DNA from 4 places in the Bacillus sp. LR--39 genome. Region 4 is predicted to be linked to each of the others. Evidence: riboswitches for the same ligand, from Rfam matches in the RefSeq annotation. Region 4 holds a riboswitch; each other region holds the start of a gene.

Region 1 (3,106 bases), on a different contig from region 4:
AAACTCTTTTGCTTTTTCTTTCAGCCCCTCATTGACGGCCTCATCTTCAGTAAGTCCGTTTTCCTTCGCATAATCACGAATATCCTGAGAAATTCTCATGCTGCAGAACTTCGGACCGCACATCGAACAGAAGTGAGCTGTTTTTGCGCCTTCAGCCGGCAGCGTTTCATCATGATATTCCATTGCTCTTTCAGGATCAAGCGACAAATGAAATTGATCACGCCAACGGAATTCAAACCGCGCCTTAGACAGAGCATCGTCACGGATCTGTGCACCCGGATGCCCTTTAGCAAGGTCTGCGGCATGTGCCGCGATTTTGTACGTAATGACGCCTTCTCTTACATCATCACGATTCGGCAGCCCCAAATGCTCCTTCGGCGTGACATAGCAAAGCATCGCCGTCCCGTACCAGCCGATCATCGCCGCGCCGATTGCTGAAGTAATGTGGTCATAACCCGGAGCGATATCCGTCGTTAATGGCCCGAGCGTGTAAAAAGGCGCCTCTTTACAAATTTCCAGCTGCTTGTCCATGTTTTCCTTAATTTTATGCATCGGCACATGACCCGGTCCTTCGATCATCACTTGCACATCGTGCTTCCACGCAATCTCCGTCAATTCTCCGAGAGTCTCCAATTCCGCAAACTGCGCTTCATCATTGGCATCCGCAATCGAACCGGGGCGAAGCCCGTCACCAAGTGAAAAAGCGATATCATAGGCCTTCATGATTTCACAAATTTCTTCAAAATGCGTGTACAGAAAGCTTTCCTGATGATGGGCCAGGCACCATTGCGCCATAATCGCCCCGCCGCGGGAAACGATTCCCGTCGTGCGTTTGGCCGTTAACGGGACGTAACGAAGCAGTACGCCGGCATGGATGGTGAAATAATCCACGCCCTGCTCCGCCTGCTCAATCAATGTGTCACGATAAATGTCCCACGTTAAATCCTCGGCAATGCCATTAACTTTTTCAAGCGCCTGATAAATCGGCACCGTCCCCACAGGCACGGGGCAGTTGCGGATAATCCATTCACGCGTCGTATGAATGTCTTTTCCCGTGGATAAGTCCATCATCGTATCGGCGCCCCAGCGAATCGCCCACGTCATTTTTTCGACTTCTTCTTCGATAGAAGATGTAACAGCCGAGTTGCCGATATTTGCATTGATTTTCACATGAAAATTCCGGCCGATAATCATCGGCTCGCTTTCCGGGTGGTTGACGTTAGAAGGAATAATCGCCCGTCCGCTCGCCACCTCTTCCCTGACAAATTCGGGAGACACATGCTCACGTATTGCGATAAACTCCATTTCCGGCGTAATGATGCCTTTTCTCGCATAATGCAATTGTGTTACATTTTTCCCCGGCTTGGCCCGAAGCGGTTTCCGCTGTAGGCCGGGGTATTCGGCGGCACGGCCCTCTTTTTTATAGCCGTTGTCTTCAGGTCTCACGGTCCGGCCGTTATATTCTTCTACATCTCCGCGCCCGGTAATCCACTTTGTGCGGAGCGCCCCCAGCCCTTTATGAATATCAATCTGTACATCCGGATCTGTATACGGCCCGCTCGTATCATAAACACGGACCGGCGCATTCTCCTCTTCCCCGAATGCCCCCGTAGTCGCACTCAGGCTGATTTCCCGCATCGGCACTCGTATATCGGGCGAAGAACCTTCTGCATAAACCTTTTTACTGCCGGAAAAACTCGACATAATGGAAATGTTCGCTTGCTGTACTGATTGATTTTGCATACAAATCTCTCCTTTTTCATTTGAATAACAGAACCAAGCTCAGCACCAGCACAAAAAAACCGGGTTCAAAGAAGAACCCGGTTTTGCAGTCAGAAAGAAACTATTATTGTTGTCCTCAACAATAATAAAACCTCTACTTCCCCACGCTGGTACGAACCAGATCAGGTCCAAAGGGTTAAGAAGCCGCCGCTTCTCTCTCAGCCCGCTCAGACGGGCACCCCCAGTAACTATTGATTTCGCTCTCATCGTAACACAAGTTGTGTACAAAAAAAAGCATATTATCAAAATTCAGATAATGGGACAGTCATAAGCTCTGTTTCCCGAACGCCTTCTTCGGTATTAAAAACCCGATAACCCTTTGCGGTTTCCCGGGAAGAGACAGCCTGGAACAGCTGACCGTCTTTATAATGAAGCGCAGCGCCATCATCAGCGGCATAGCCCTCCCTGAGTTTCTTTTCTGAAATCAGACGGTGATACACCGGCCGGCGCTCCGCTTCTCCGTCATAGTGCGGACAGAAGCTGCCCGGCAAAAATCCTAAAGCTCTTAACTCTCTCAAATCTCCAGCTGAATCCGTCAATCCTTCTTCATACCAGCAAATCGCCCCGGCGCTAAGACCCGCCAACATGATGCCGTTTTCCCAAGCCTCACGAAGAATAAGGTCAAGCCCCCACTCTTTCCATAAGACAAGCATATTGCGCGTATTTCCGCCTCCGACATATATAATATCTTTCTTCATGAGAAAGGATCTGAGGTCAGAACCCGGCGGTTTAAACAACGACAAGTGATCCGGCTCACACCGCAGCTTTTGAAAGGCTTGATAAAACCTGCCGATATAATTCTCCGAATCTCCGCTTGCCGTCGGCAAAAAACAAACTTTTGGCTTTGACCGCGCCGACTGCTCTAAAATATACTGATCCAGCACAAGATGATCCGGCTCCATGGAAAAGCCTCCGCCGCCCATTGCAATAATCTGCTTCACGTCATCACCTCTTTTTTTCTCTAGTATAACAGCTCATAAAAAGGCGTTATCCCATTTTCGGATAACGCCTTCAAAAAGTATTTGTTATCTGAAAAATGAAAACGCACCGTATAACACAACGGAGATCCCCGCGGCGATAAGCGCCGGAACAAGGACCAATTCGTTTCCGCCCTTAATAAAATGGGTAACAAGCTCGCCTGCATGAAAACGCTGAAACATAAAAAGAGCAAATGCTGCAATAACCGCTGCCAATAATGCGGTTAACATGACGCCAAGCATATCGCTTTTGATAAAAGCATTCAAAAACCCTTGTGCTTTTGAATGGCCGTCCCACCAGCTGAGAAAGAGTGTCAATAGCAAAAACAGCCCGATCGGAATGATTA
Region 2 (3,106 bases), 160 kb from region 4:
AGCCTTTTTTTGCTTGAAGATCTTTGATCAGCCGCACTAATTCACGTGCGGAATATGGATCAAGCTGTGCCGTCGGTTCGTCCAAAATAATGAGTTCCGGTTCCATCGCAATGATACAGGCAAGCGCCACTTTTTGTTTTGAACCGCCTGACAGCGAAGCGATCGTTCGCGTTTTCAGATGAGTGATCTCTAATTTTTCTAAAACGTCATCGATGATTGCGTCCATATCTTCTTTTGTATATTGCAAATTTTCCAGGCCGAAGGCGATTTCGTCTTCAACCGTCAGCATGCAAAACTGCTGGTCCGGATCTTGAAACACGACGCCGATGGATCTGGCGGCGGGTTCTGTCAGATGTGAAAGAGGTGTTCCGTATAAAGAAACGGTTCCCGATTGAACCCCATCGCATGCTTCCGGGTACAGACCGTTTAAACAAAGAGCGAGCGAGCTTTTGCCGCATCCGCTCGGCCCGAGCAATAAAGCCCGCTCTCCTTTGCGGAGCTGAAAGGACACGTTTAGAAGAATCGGCTTTTCATCCTGATCATAAGAAAAGGTAAGACGGCCGGCCGATAGAAGGGGCTCAGATGCCTGCATCTTGGTTCACCTGTTTCTTTTTCTTCTTGAATTGTTTTCCGAGCGCCATGCCGTTCAGCACCCCTGTGTAAGCCAGCGCATCACTGATCGCTTTGCCGAGAAGGCCGGCAAGAAGCGCACCTGAGACCAGACGGATGAGAAGCATGACGGCTAATAAACCCGGATTCAAAACAGAGTATCCGGAAACGAACAAGTCATAAATGAAGCTCGTCACAGAAGACCCCATACCGGATAAAAGAAGCACGGGCAGGGTATAAATCCGCCAGCGTGTCGCTAAAAAGACCGCTTCCGCACCGATTCCCTGTGCGATCCCGATCAGAATCACCATCGGTCCTGACGGATTTCCGAGTAAGCACTCCACAAACGCGGCGATGATTTCAGAAACGAGAGCAGCTCCCGGTTTTTGAATAATGTACGCGGCAATCACCGAGACGATAAACCAGATACCGTAAATCGGTTCGTAGCTCATCCGGCCGAAAAATCCTGCCGCTATATTGCTTGCATGAGTTGATACTAAATAAATGACAGCAAATACAACACTGATGACGGACATGACGACAATTTCTCTCATTTTCCAATTTTTCATTGTGATCTCCTGCTTTCTTATCGGATAGTCGTATGTATGAAAGAGATGATTTTACAGGCAGTTTATATTCAGTTTCATATTGCGGTGTCCTCCCCCGTTTTTTAATGAAAAATAAAAAACTGCATATCCGAGGGAATATGCAGCAGCAGAACGAAAACGCATGGGGAAAAACCCTGCGCTCCGGTCAATCTGCACTTCCCCACGCTGGTATTATCCAGATCGGGTTATAAGGGATCAAAACACGCCTGCCGCATGTTTTATCTCAGCCGATAACAGCACCCCTAGTGCGTTTCCTATACAGTTTTTTATGATGACATCATCATAGTTGATCATGTCTGTTTTGTAAACAGCCTTTCTCCAAACAGTGTTTGGAATCGGACCGGAAGATCATTCATAAAGATAAGTAGAGCCCTTTTGATCAAAAGGAAACGGAGGACATCTATGTTTGTTCATACAGTGCAGTCTGGCGACTCGTTATTTTCCATCAGCAGAAAGTACGGATACCCTGTTGACAGCATCAGAAGCGTCAACGGGCTTGAGGAAACGAATATCGTTCCGGGGCAGGCGCTTTTAATCCCTCTTAATGAATATACGGTTCAGCCGAATGATACGTATGCCGTTATCGCAGGTAAGGCTTATGTGCCGCAGATGCAGCTGATGCAGGCAAACCCGGATATTCCGCCGAACCGGCTGCGGGCGGGTATGAAAGTGAAGATCCCTGATATCTCTAACTATCTTGCGGGGACCCTGCAATTTTATGTCATTCGGACGCCTGAAGCGGATAGAGAGTTAATTAATGATTTTGCGCCGTATTCTTCGGCGATTTCTTTGTTTGAATATCATTTTGGCCCGAATGGAGATATCATTAACGATTTAAACGACAGAACCGCAATAGAAACCACATGGCAAAACAGAGTGCGCCCGCTTGCCGTCATTACGAATCTGACAGAAGGGGGATTCAGTCCGGAATTAGCCCATCAAGTGATGCAAAATCCGACGGCAAGAACGAATCTCGTCAACAATATCGTCTCCTTAACCGTAAGAAAGGGATACGGCGGTGTAAATATCGATTTTGAACGGGTCAGAGAAGCTGACAGGGACCTCTTCACAGGATTTCTCCGGCAGTTAAAAACCCGGCTTTCAGAGCATCACCTCGCGTTAACGATATCGGTTCCGGCGAAAACAAGTGATGCAGTGCCGTGGCTGAGGGGATATGATTACGGCGGAATCGGAGCTGTCGTCGATTATATGTTCATTATGGCGTACGACTGGCACCACGCCGGCAGTGAGCCGGGACCCGTGGCGCCTTTGACAGAGGTCAGGCAAACGATCAATTTTGCTATCAACAGGGTGCCGAGAAGAAAAGTGATTCTCGGTGTTCCGCTGTACGGGTATGATTGGGTGATTCCGTACCGTCCGGGAACGATCGGATCCGCCATCTCCAATCAGCGCGCCATGGAAACGGCCATGAAGCATCAATCAGTGATCCGTTATTCCCAGCAGGAGCGTTCCCCTTACTTCCGGTATACTGATGAAAATGGAAGAACGCATGAAGTGTGGTTTGAGGATGTGCGAAGCATGAGTGAAAAAATGGTTCTCGTTCGGGAGTTCGGACTGCAGGCGATCGGCGCGTGGCAATTAACGCTCGGTTTCAAACCGGGCCCGTGGCTGCTTAGGAACTTTTTCACGATCCGAAAAATATAGCTGCATGTCCCGCTCTGCAAGTGATTTTTTTCCTATGATAACGGGTCTTCTTTTGGACAATCTAAAATTGAACAGGAGGTCTGTCATATGAAGAAAAGGGAAGAGCAGTATATCAACGAGGCTGAGTATGTACCGCATCCGACAAAAGAAGGGGAGTACGCGCTCATGCTGCATGAATCCTATCATTTCCTTTCAGAAGAGGATGAAAGCGATTTGCCGGAATA
Region 3 (3,106 bases), 400 kb from region 4:
ACGGGCTCCTGTTTTTTGACGGCTGAGTGTGATGCAGCCAAGACAGAAACTGCCGGATGGTCCGGGTCGATTTCCAGCGCCGGGAACACCTCTCCTCTGTCTTCAATCATCGAAGATCCGCCCCATTTGAACACCGGCCTGTTTTCTTTGAGCCACAGATCACTGTCAGCGACACGATTAATATAGTCTTCGATTTCTGCGGCTGCTTGTTCGTGCGTTTCGTTCGGATAAAAGTGGACGGTGATCCATAACCGGCACTCATCGGCGACAAACGCTGCGTGTCTTCCGCCTTCAATGACGGCGGGGTTGATCGTATTGGTGCCGGGCGCAAAGCCGGGATAGCTTTTCGTTACCGCCCAGTGGCGCTCCAGCTCTCCCAAGGCAGCGATGATTTTCGCCATTTTTTCGATGGCGCTCGCTCCGAATGTGCCTCCGCCCGCGTGAATCATATTGCGCCTCATGCCGTCATGAAATGTTTGTTTGCTTTTCAATTCTATCCAGCCGGTGATGACACCGCCCTGCCCTTGAATATGCAGACTGCTCGTATCCGCGACAACCGCAAAATCCGCGTGATAGCCGCGTTTGCAGCATTCCAGCGTCCCCGCCTCACCGACTTCTTCTCCGATTACAGACTGTACAATGAGGTCGCCCGGAAGCTTAATGCCGGCATCATGGATCAGCTTCAGAGAGAAAAGAACACACGCCAACCCCCCTTTCATATCAGCGGCGCCCCTTCCGATCAGCATGCCGTCTTTTACGAGCGGCTGAAACGGGTCAGAGTGCCAGTCTTCGCCCCCGGCTTCTGCCACATCAATGTGTCCGTTTAAAATCAGGCTTTGATGCCTGCTTGAATCTGTCCCTTTTAAAACACCGACTACATTCGGGTCTTCCGGATACACATCCCACATATCGACCGAGCAGCCGGTTTCTTTTAAAAAGCCGGCCACCCACTTTTGGGCTTCTGCCGTATTTCTTGCCGGCGGGGCCGGAGTGGGAAAGGCTATCAGTCTTTCAGCAATAAGTATGAAGTCTTGCCGCCGTTTCTCCGCCTGATGTAACAGCATATCAATCTGATGCATTGGAAATCTCCCCTTTGGCTGTATCAAAAAACCCGTTTCATTCATGAAATGAAACGGGTAAAAAACGGATCTTCCTCCGCTTTTTTCACCGCTTCCCTCCGCCGGCATGATCCGGATCAGGTCCGTTAAGGGTTGAGACAAACGTCTCTCTCAGCCGCATGGCAGCACCCCCAGGGTGAATTTATGTTATTTTACGGATGATGCCTCTTTTGCACGTGTTAAAAACGGGCGGCCATTGTTCCATAAGACATTGACAGGCATATCGAAAAACGCTGTAAGCCGCTCGTCAGAAAGCATGTCCCTGATTTTCCCGGAGGCGAACACCTCGCCCTGTTTTAAAAGCAGCGCCTGATCAAATACCGGCAGAATTTCTTCAGCGTGATGGGTGACATAAAGGATGGACGGCGCATTTTCTTTTTCGGCGATCGACGTAATCGTGTCCAGCAGCTGCTCCCTTGCCATAAAATCAAGACCCGTCACGGGCTCGTCCAAAATCAGCAGTTTGGGATCAGCCATAAGCGCCCGCGCAATCAGCGCTCTTTGTCTTTCCCCTTGTGATAATGTTTCATACCGCCTGTCGGCGTAACCGATGGCGCCCAAATCCTTCAGAAGACCGATCGCTTTTTCCCTTACCTGCTCACTCGGAGTTTCGTACAGCCCGATTGAGGCGTACGCGCCGCTGAGGGCGATTTCAAAAGCGGAGTCCGCGGCATATAATTTGTGCTGAAGACCTGCCGAAACAAGGCCGATTTTCCTTCTGAGCCTGTCACCGAGCTCTGTTTTGCCGAATTGATGGCCGAGCACCTGCATCTCTCCTGAAGTGGGGAAGTAATAAGAGCATAACATATTCAGCAAAGCCGTTTTTCCGGCTCCGTTTAATCCGTACAGCACCCAATTTTCGTTTTTCTCGACGCGCCAGTTAATATCTTTCAAAATCCATTTCCCGTTTCTTTTTAATGACACACTGTCCAGCTGTAAAATCATTGCCGTTTCCCCCGTTTACTTTATTTAAATTTTCTAAAAACTTTTACACATTAGAATACATTACTTTTTTGCAAACGTAAACCATCGCATGAAAAAAGCCTTTAAACAAGGTTTAAAGGCTTTTTCCGTTATTGATGGATATTCTTATTCATTTGTTTAATGGCTGCCTTTTCAAGCCTTGAGACCTGAGCTTGGGATATGCCGATTTCTTCAGCGACTTCCATTTGAGTTTTCCCTTGGAAAAAGCGCTTTCGCAAAATCATTTTTTCCCGTTCGTTCAGTCTTCTCATGCCTTCTTTCAGAGCCAGCTCCTCAATCCATTGTGTATCCTTGTTGCGCTCATCGCTGATCTGGTCCATCACGTAAATCGGATCGCCGCCGTCATTATAAATCGGCTCAAACAGTGAAACCGGATCCTGGATGGCGTCAAGGGCAAACACAATTTCTTCATGGGGCACTTCAAGAACTTTGGCGATTTCCTCTGCTGTCGGCTCCCTGCTTGTCTCACTGATTAGCCGCTCTCTTACTTGAAGCGCTTTATATGCGATATCGCGAAGCGACCTCGAGACGCGGATCGGATTGTTATCCCGCAAATATCTGCGGATTTCTCCGATGATCATCGGTACAGCGTATGTTGAAAACTTAACATTATGGCTTAGGTCAAAATTATCAATGGATTTCATTAGTCCGATGCAGCCGACCTGAAATAAGTCATCAACATACTCTCCTCTGTTGTTAAACCTCTGAATGACGCTTAAGACAAGGCGCAGATTGCCGTTTACAAGCTTTTCCCTCGCTGAATCATCGCCCTCATCCTGTAATTGCCTAAACAGCTTTCTCATCTCTTCATTCTTGAGCACCGGTAATTTGGAGGTATCCACCCCGCAAATTTCGACTTTATTTCTTGACACGTTTTTCCCTCCCACTAGGAGCTGCTGTACAACGTTAAGTATCTCCTCGGGTGGGAAAAATATGCACCGCCATTTTACAGAAATAAACATCCGGCTGCGGCAATCCTTGCAGCAGTAAGGGCTGTCAGATGG
Region 4 (3,106 bases):
TATTTCTTCGGCAGGATCTTTAAACACCGTTCATTTGTGCAGTCGATGTCCAAAGGCACCGTGCAGATCGGGACGAGAGCCATTTTCACACTGATTATCGTGCTTGTCGCTTTATCGGAATCTCTCGGGGCGGAAAATATTCTCGGCGCGTTTTTGGCAGGCGTTCTGGTATCGCTTCTGTCTCCGAATAAAGAAATGGTGGAACAGCTGGATTCATTCGGCTACGGGTTTTTAATTCCGATCTTTTTCGTCATGGTCGGGGTGAAATTGGACATTTGGACGCTTTTCCAAGATCCGAAAACATTAACGATGATTCCGCTGCTTCTGCTTGCGCTGTTTATCAGCAAAATGTTCCCGGTGTTTTATTTAAAGAAATGGTATGACAAAAGAACCGTGTTTGCTTCGGGCTTTTTGCTGACGTCCACGCTGTCGCTTGTTATCGCGGCGGCTACGATCGGAGAAAGGCTCCACATTATCAGCGCCAATATGTCCGGCGCGCTGACTTTAGTTGCGGTTATTGCCAGCATCATCACGCCGATCGGCTTTAAGAAATTATACAAACGGCAAAGTGCGCCGCAGGAAAAAAAGCGCATTACATTTATCGGGGCCAACCAAATGACGCTTCCGGTTACGCTGGAATTGCCTGAAGAGGAATATGAAGTACGGGTCGTCCATGTGTATCAGGAAAATGCCGGGGAAACGCTTGCGGAATCCGTTTTTTCGGTTGACACGATTTCTGATTACGAGCCCGGCACGCTTGAGTCGCACGGTATTTTCAAAACGGATATTCTTGTCGTGGCGACGGGAAATGAAGATGTGAACGCCGAAATCGCCTTAATAGCGAAAGAGAAAGGGACTGAGCGTATCATCGCAAGCGTCGGCTCGGTTGAGCATGAAACAAAACTGAAAGAAGAGGGCATCAGTATTTTTTCTATCCTTCTGTCTACAAAGACGCTCTTGCGCGCATTAATTGAGGCGCCGGGCGTGATGAGCCTCCTGACGAATGAGGAGTCTTCGTTATATCAGATCAATCTGGAAAACCCGGCGTATAACGGCATCATTCTGCGGGAATTTCCGCTGATGGGCGATGTGATTTTCGTCCGGATATTCAGAGGTGTGGACAGCATCGTTCCGCACGGAGACACGCGGCTGAAAACAGGAGACCGTCTCATCGTCACGGGCTCGCGCAACTACGTGTCGGAACTGAGAAAAATTCTTGAAGCTTGACCAAATTGCAATTCGTGATAATATAGAAGGCATAACAAATAAATCATTAATCGTATGACCACTAGGGGTGTCCTTCATAAGGGCTGAGATAAAAGTGAGACTTTTAGACCCTCATAACTTGAACAGGTTCAGACCTGCGTAGGGAAGTGGAGCGGTATTTTTTTGGGGTTCCTTTTATCCATTTAAATTCCAAACCACTTTTCCGATGCGGGAAAGTGGTTTTTTTATTTTAACAGGGGGGAAGACATGATGACATTTTCTGAAGAATGCAGACTGGCGGCTGCCGAATGGTGGGACGGAAGTTTTGTTCATCCGTTTGTAACGGGAATCGGTGACGGAAGCCTGCCGATAGACCGTTTCAGCTATTACGTGCTGCAAGATTCCTACTATTTGACGCATTTTGCAAAAGTTCAGGCGTTCGGCGCCGCATATGCCGAAGACTTGTTTACGACGGGCAGGATGGCGGGCCACGCTCAAGGGACATATGAAGCGGAAATGGCGCTGCACCGCGAGTTTACGGAGCTTTTAGGGATTACGGAAGAAGAGCGTGCGGCATTTAAACCGGCACCGACCGCCTATTCTTATACGTCTCATATGTACAGATCGGTGATGAGCGGCAATTTTGGAGAAATATTAGCTGCGCTTCTGCCCTGTTATTGGCTTTATTATGAAGTCGGCGAACACTTAAAAGAGTGCAAACCGGAGCATCCGATTTATGAAAAATGGATCGGTACATACGGCGGAGACTGGTTCAGACAGCAAGTCGAAGAACAGATCAGCCGTTTTGACGAGATTGCTGAAAACAGCACAGAGGACATCCGCGCGAAAATGAAAGAGAATTTTGTGATTTCAAGCTATTATGAATATCAATTTTGGGGAATGGCCTATCAAAAAGAAAGCTGGTCCGAGAAGGGCGGAAAAGAGGTGGAATCTTTTGGAGCTGCACGCGGTAACTGATAATCGCAAACCCGTTGCCGAGCTGGCCGAGGATATTCTTTCGATTCAGCGCGAAGTAAGCTTTATACATATCCGTGAGCGGGATAAAACAGCGGGAGAAATCATGCAGCTTTTGTCCCTTTTGAAAAAGGGCGGTGCGGATAAGGACAAATTGATCATCAATGACAGGGCGGATATCGCGCTTTTTGCCAATATACACCGTGTTCAGCTTCCGTCCCGCAGCTTTTCCGTAAAGCAGGTGCGAAGCAGATTTCCCCATCTTCATATCGGACGTTCGGTTCATTCGCTGAAAGAAGCCATCCAAGCTGAAAAGGAAGATGCGGATTATGTGGTGTTCGGCCATGTATTTGAAACCGAATGTAAACAAGGACTTGAAGCAAGAGGCATCAGCCTGCTTTCAGAGATCAAACGCACGCTTTCCATCCCCGTCATCGCAATCGGCGGAATGACACTGCAGACGATCGGACACACAAAGCAGGCGAAACCGGACGGAATTGCCGTCATGTCAGGTATTTTCTCAGCTGAAAATCCTGAGGAGGCGGCAAAACGGTATGCACGCGCGGTAAGGGAGGCCGATTATGAAGAAGCACTATGATACGGCGGTGATCGGCGGCGGAATTATCGGGTGCGCCATTTCTTATGAGCTGGCGAAGACGCAGCAGAACGTTGTCTTGCTTGAAGCCGGAGAAGTCGGCCGAAAAACGACAAGCGCTGCCGCGGGAATGCTGGGCGCTCATGCGGAATGTGAAAACCGGGATGCGTTTTTTGATTTTGCCATGCACAGTCAAAGGCTGTATGAAGCGGCGGGGCAAGAGCTTGAGGAAGCTTGCGGCATTGACATCAGGCGCCATAACGGCGGAATGCTTAAACTGGCGTATACCGAAGAAGATATCGCCCGTCTACGGAAGATGGATGATCTGCC

The links. Region 4 has a riboswitch for thiamine pyrophosphate ahead of tenA (thiaminase II). Riboswitches for the same ligand answer to the same signal wherever they lie in the genome.
Region 1: it holds a riboswitch for thiamine pyrophosphate, as region 4 does, so the genes downstream of both, thiC (phosphomethylpyrimidine synthase ThiC) here and tenA (thiaminase II) in region 4, are expected to answer to the same signal.
Region 2: it holds a riboswitch for thiamine pyrophosphate, as region 4 does, so the genes downstream of both, ACWHAR_RS07675 (ECF transporter S component) here and tenA (thiaminase II) in region 4, are expected to answer to the same signal.
Region 3: it holds a riboswitch for thiamine pyrophosphate, as region 4 does, so the genes downstream of both, ACWHAR_RS06635 (acetylornithine deacetylase) here and tenA (thiaminase II) in region 4, are expected to answer to the same signal.

What each region holds. Positions count from the first base shown of each region.
Region 1 covers NZ_JBSIOT010000007.1:34,752-37,857, forward strand. The annotation lists gene thiC (phosphomethylpyrimidine synthase ThiC) at 1-1,743, opposite strand, end outside; TPP riboswitch at 1,865-1,975, opposite strand; gene ACWHAR_RS19125 (Type 1 glutamine amidotransferase-like domain-containing protein) at 2,025-2,723, opposite strand; gene ACWHAR_RS19130 (Na+/H+ antiporter NhaC family protein) at 2,808-3,106, opposite strand, start outside.
Region 2 covers NZ_JBSIOT010000001.1:1,634,187-1,637,292, reverse strand. The annotation lists gene ACWHAR_RS07680 (ABC transporter ATP-binding protein) at 1-592, opposite strand, end outside; gene ACWHAR_RS07675 (ECF transporter S component) at 579-1,178, opposite strand; TPP riboswitch at 1,358-1,471, opposite strand; gene ACWHAR_RS07670 (glycoside hydrolase family 18 protein) at 1,620-2,882, shown strand; gene ACWHAR_RS07665 (transcriptional regulator SplA domain-containing protein) at 2,970-3,106, shown strand, end outside.
Region 3 covers NZ_JBSIOT010000001.1:1,389,563-1,392,668, forward strand. The annotation lists gene ACWHAR_RS06635 (acetylornithine deacetylase) at 1-1,079, opposite strand, end outside; TPP riboswitch at 1,156-1,261, opposite strand; gene ACWHAR_RS06640 (ABC transporter ATP-binding protein) at 1,266-2,063, opposite strand; gene sigG (RNA polymerase sporulation sigma factor SigG) at 2,192-2,974, opposite strand.
Region 4 covers NZ_JBSIOT010000001.1:1,792,980-1,796,085, reverse strand. The annotation lists gene ACWHAR_RS08555 (monovalent cation:proton antiporter family protein) at 1-1,227, shown strand, start outside; TPP riboswitch at 1,281-1,389, shown strand; gene tenA (thiaminase II) at 1,477-2,184, shown strand; gene tenI (thiazole tautomerase TenI) at 2,162-2,779, shown strand; gene thiO (glycine oxidase ThiO) at 2,763-3,106, shown strand, end outside.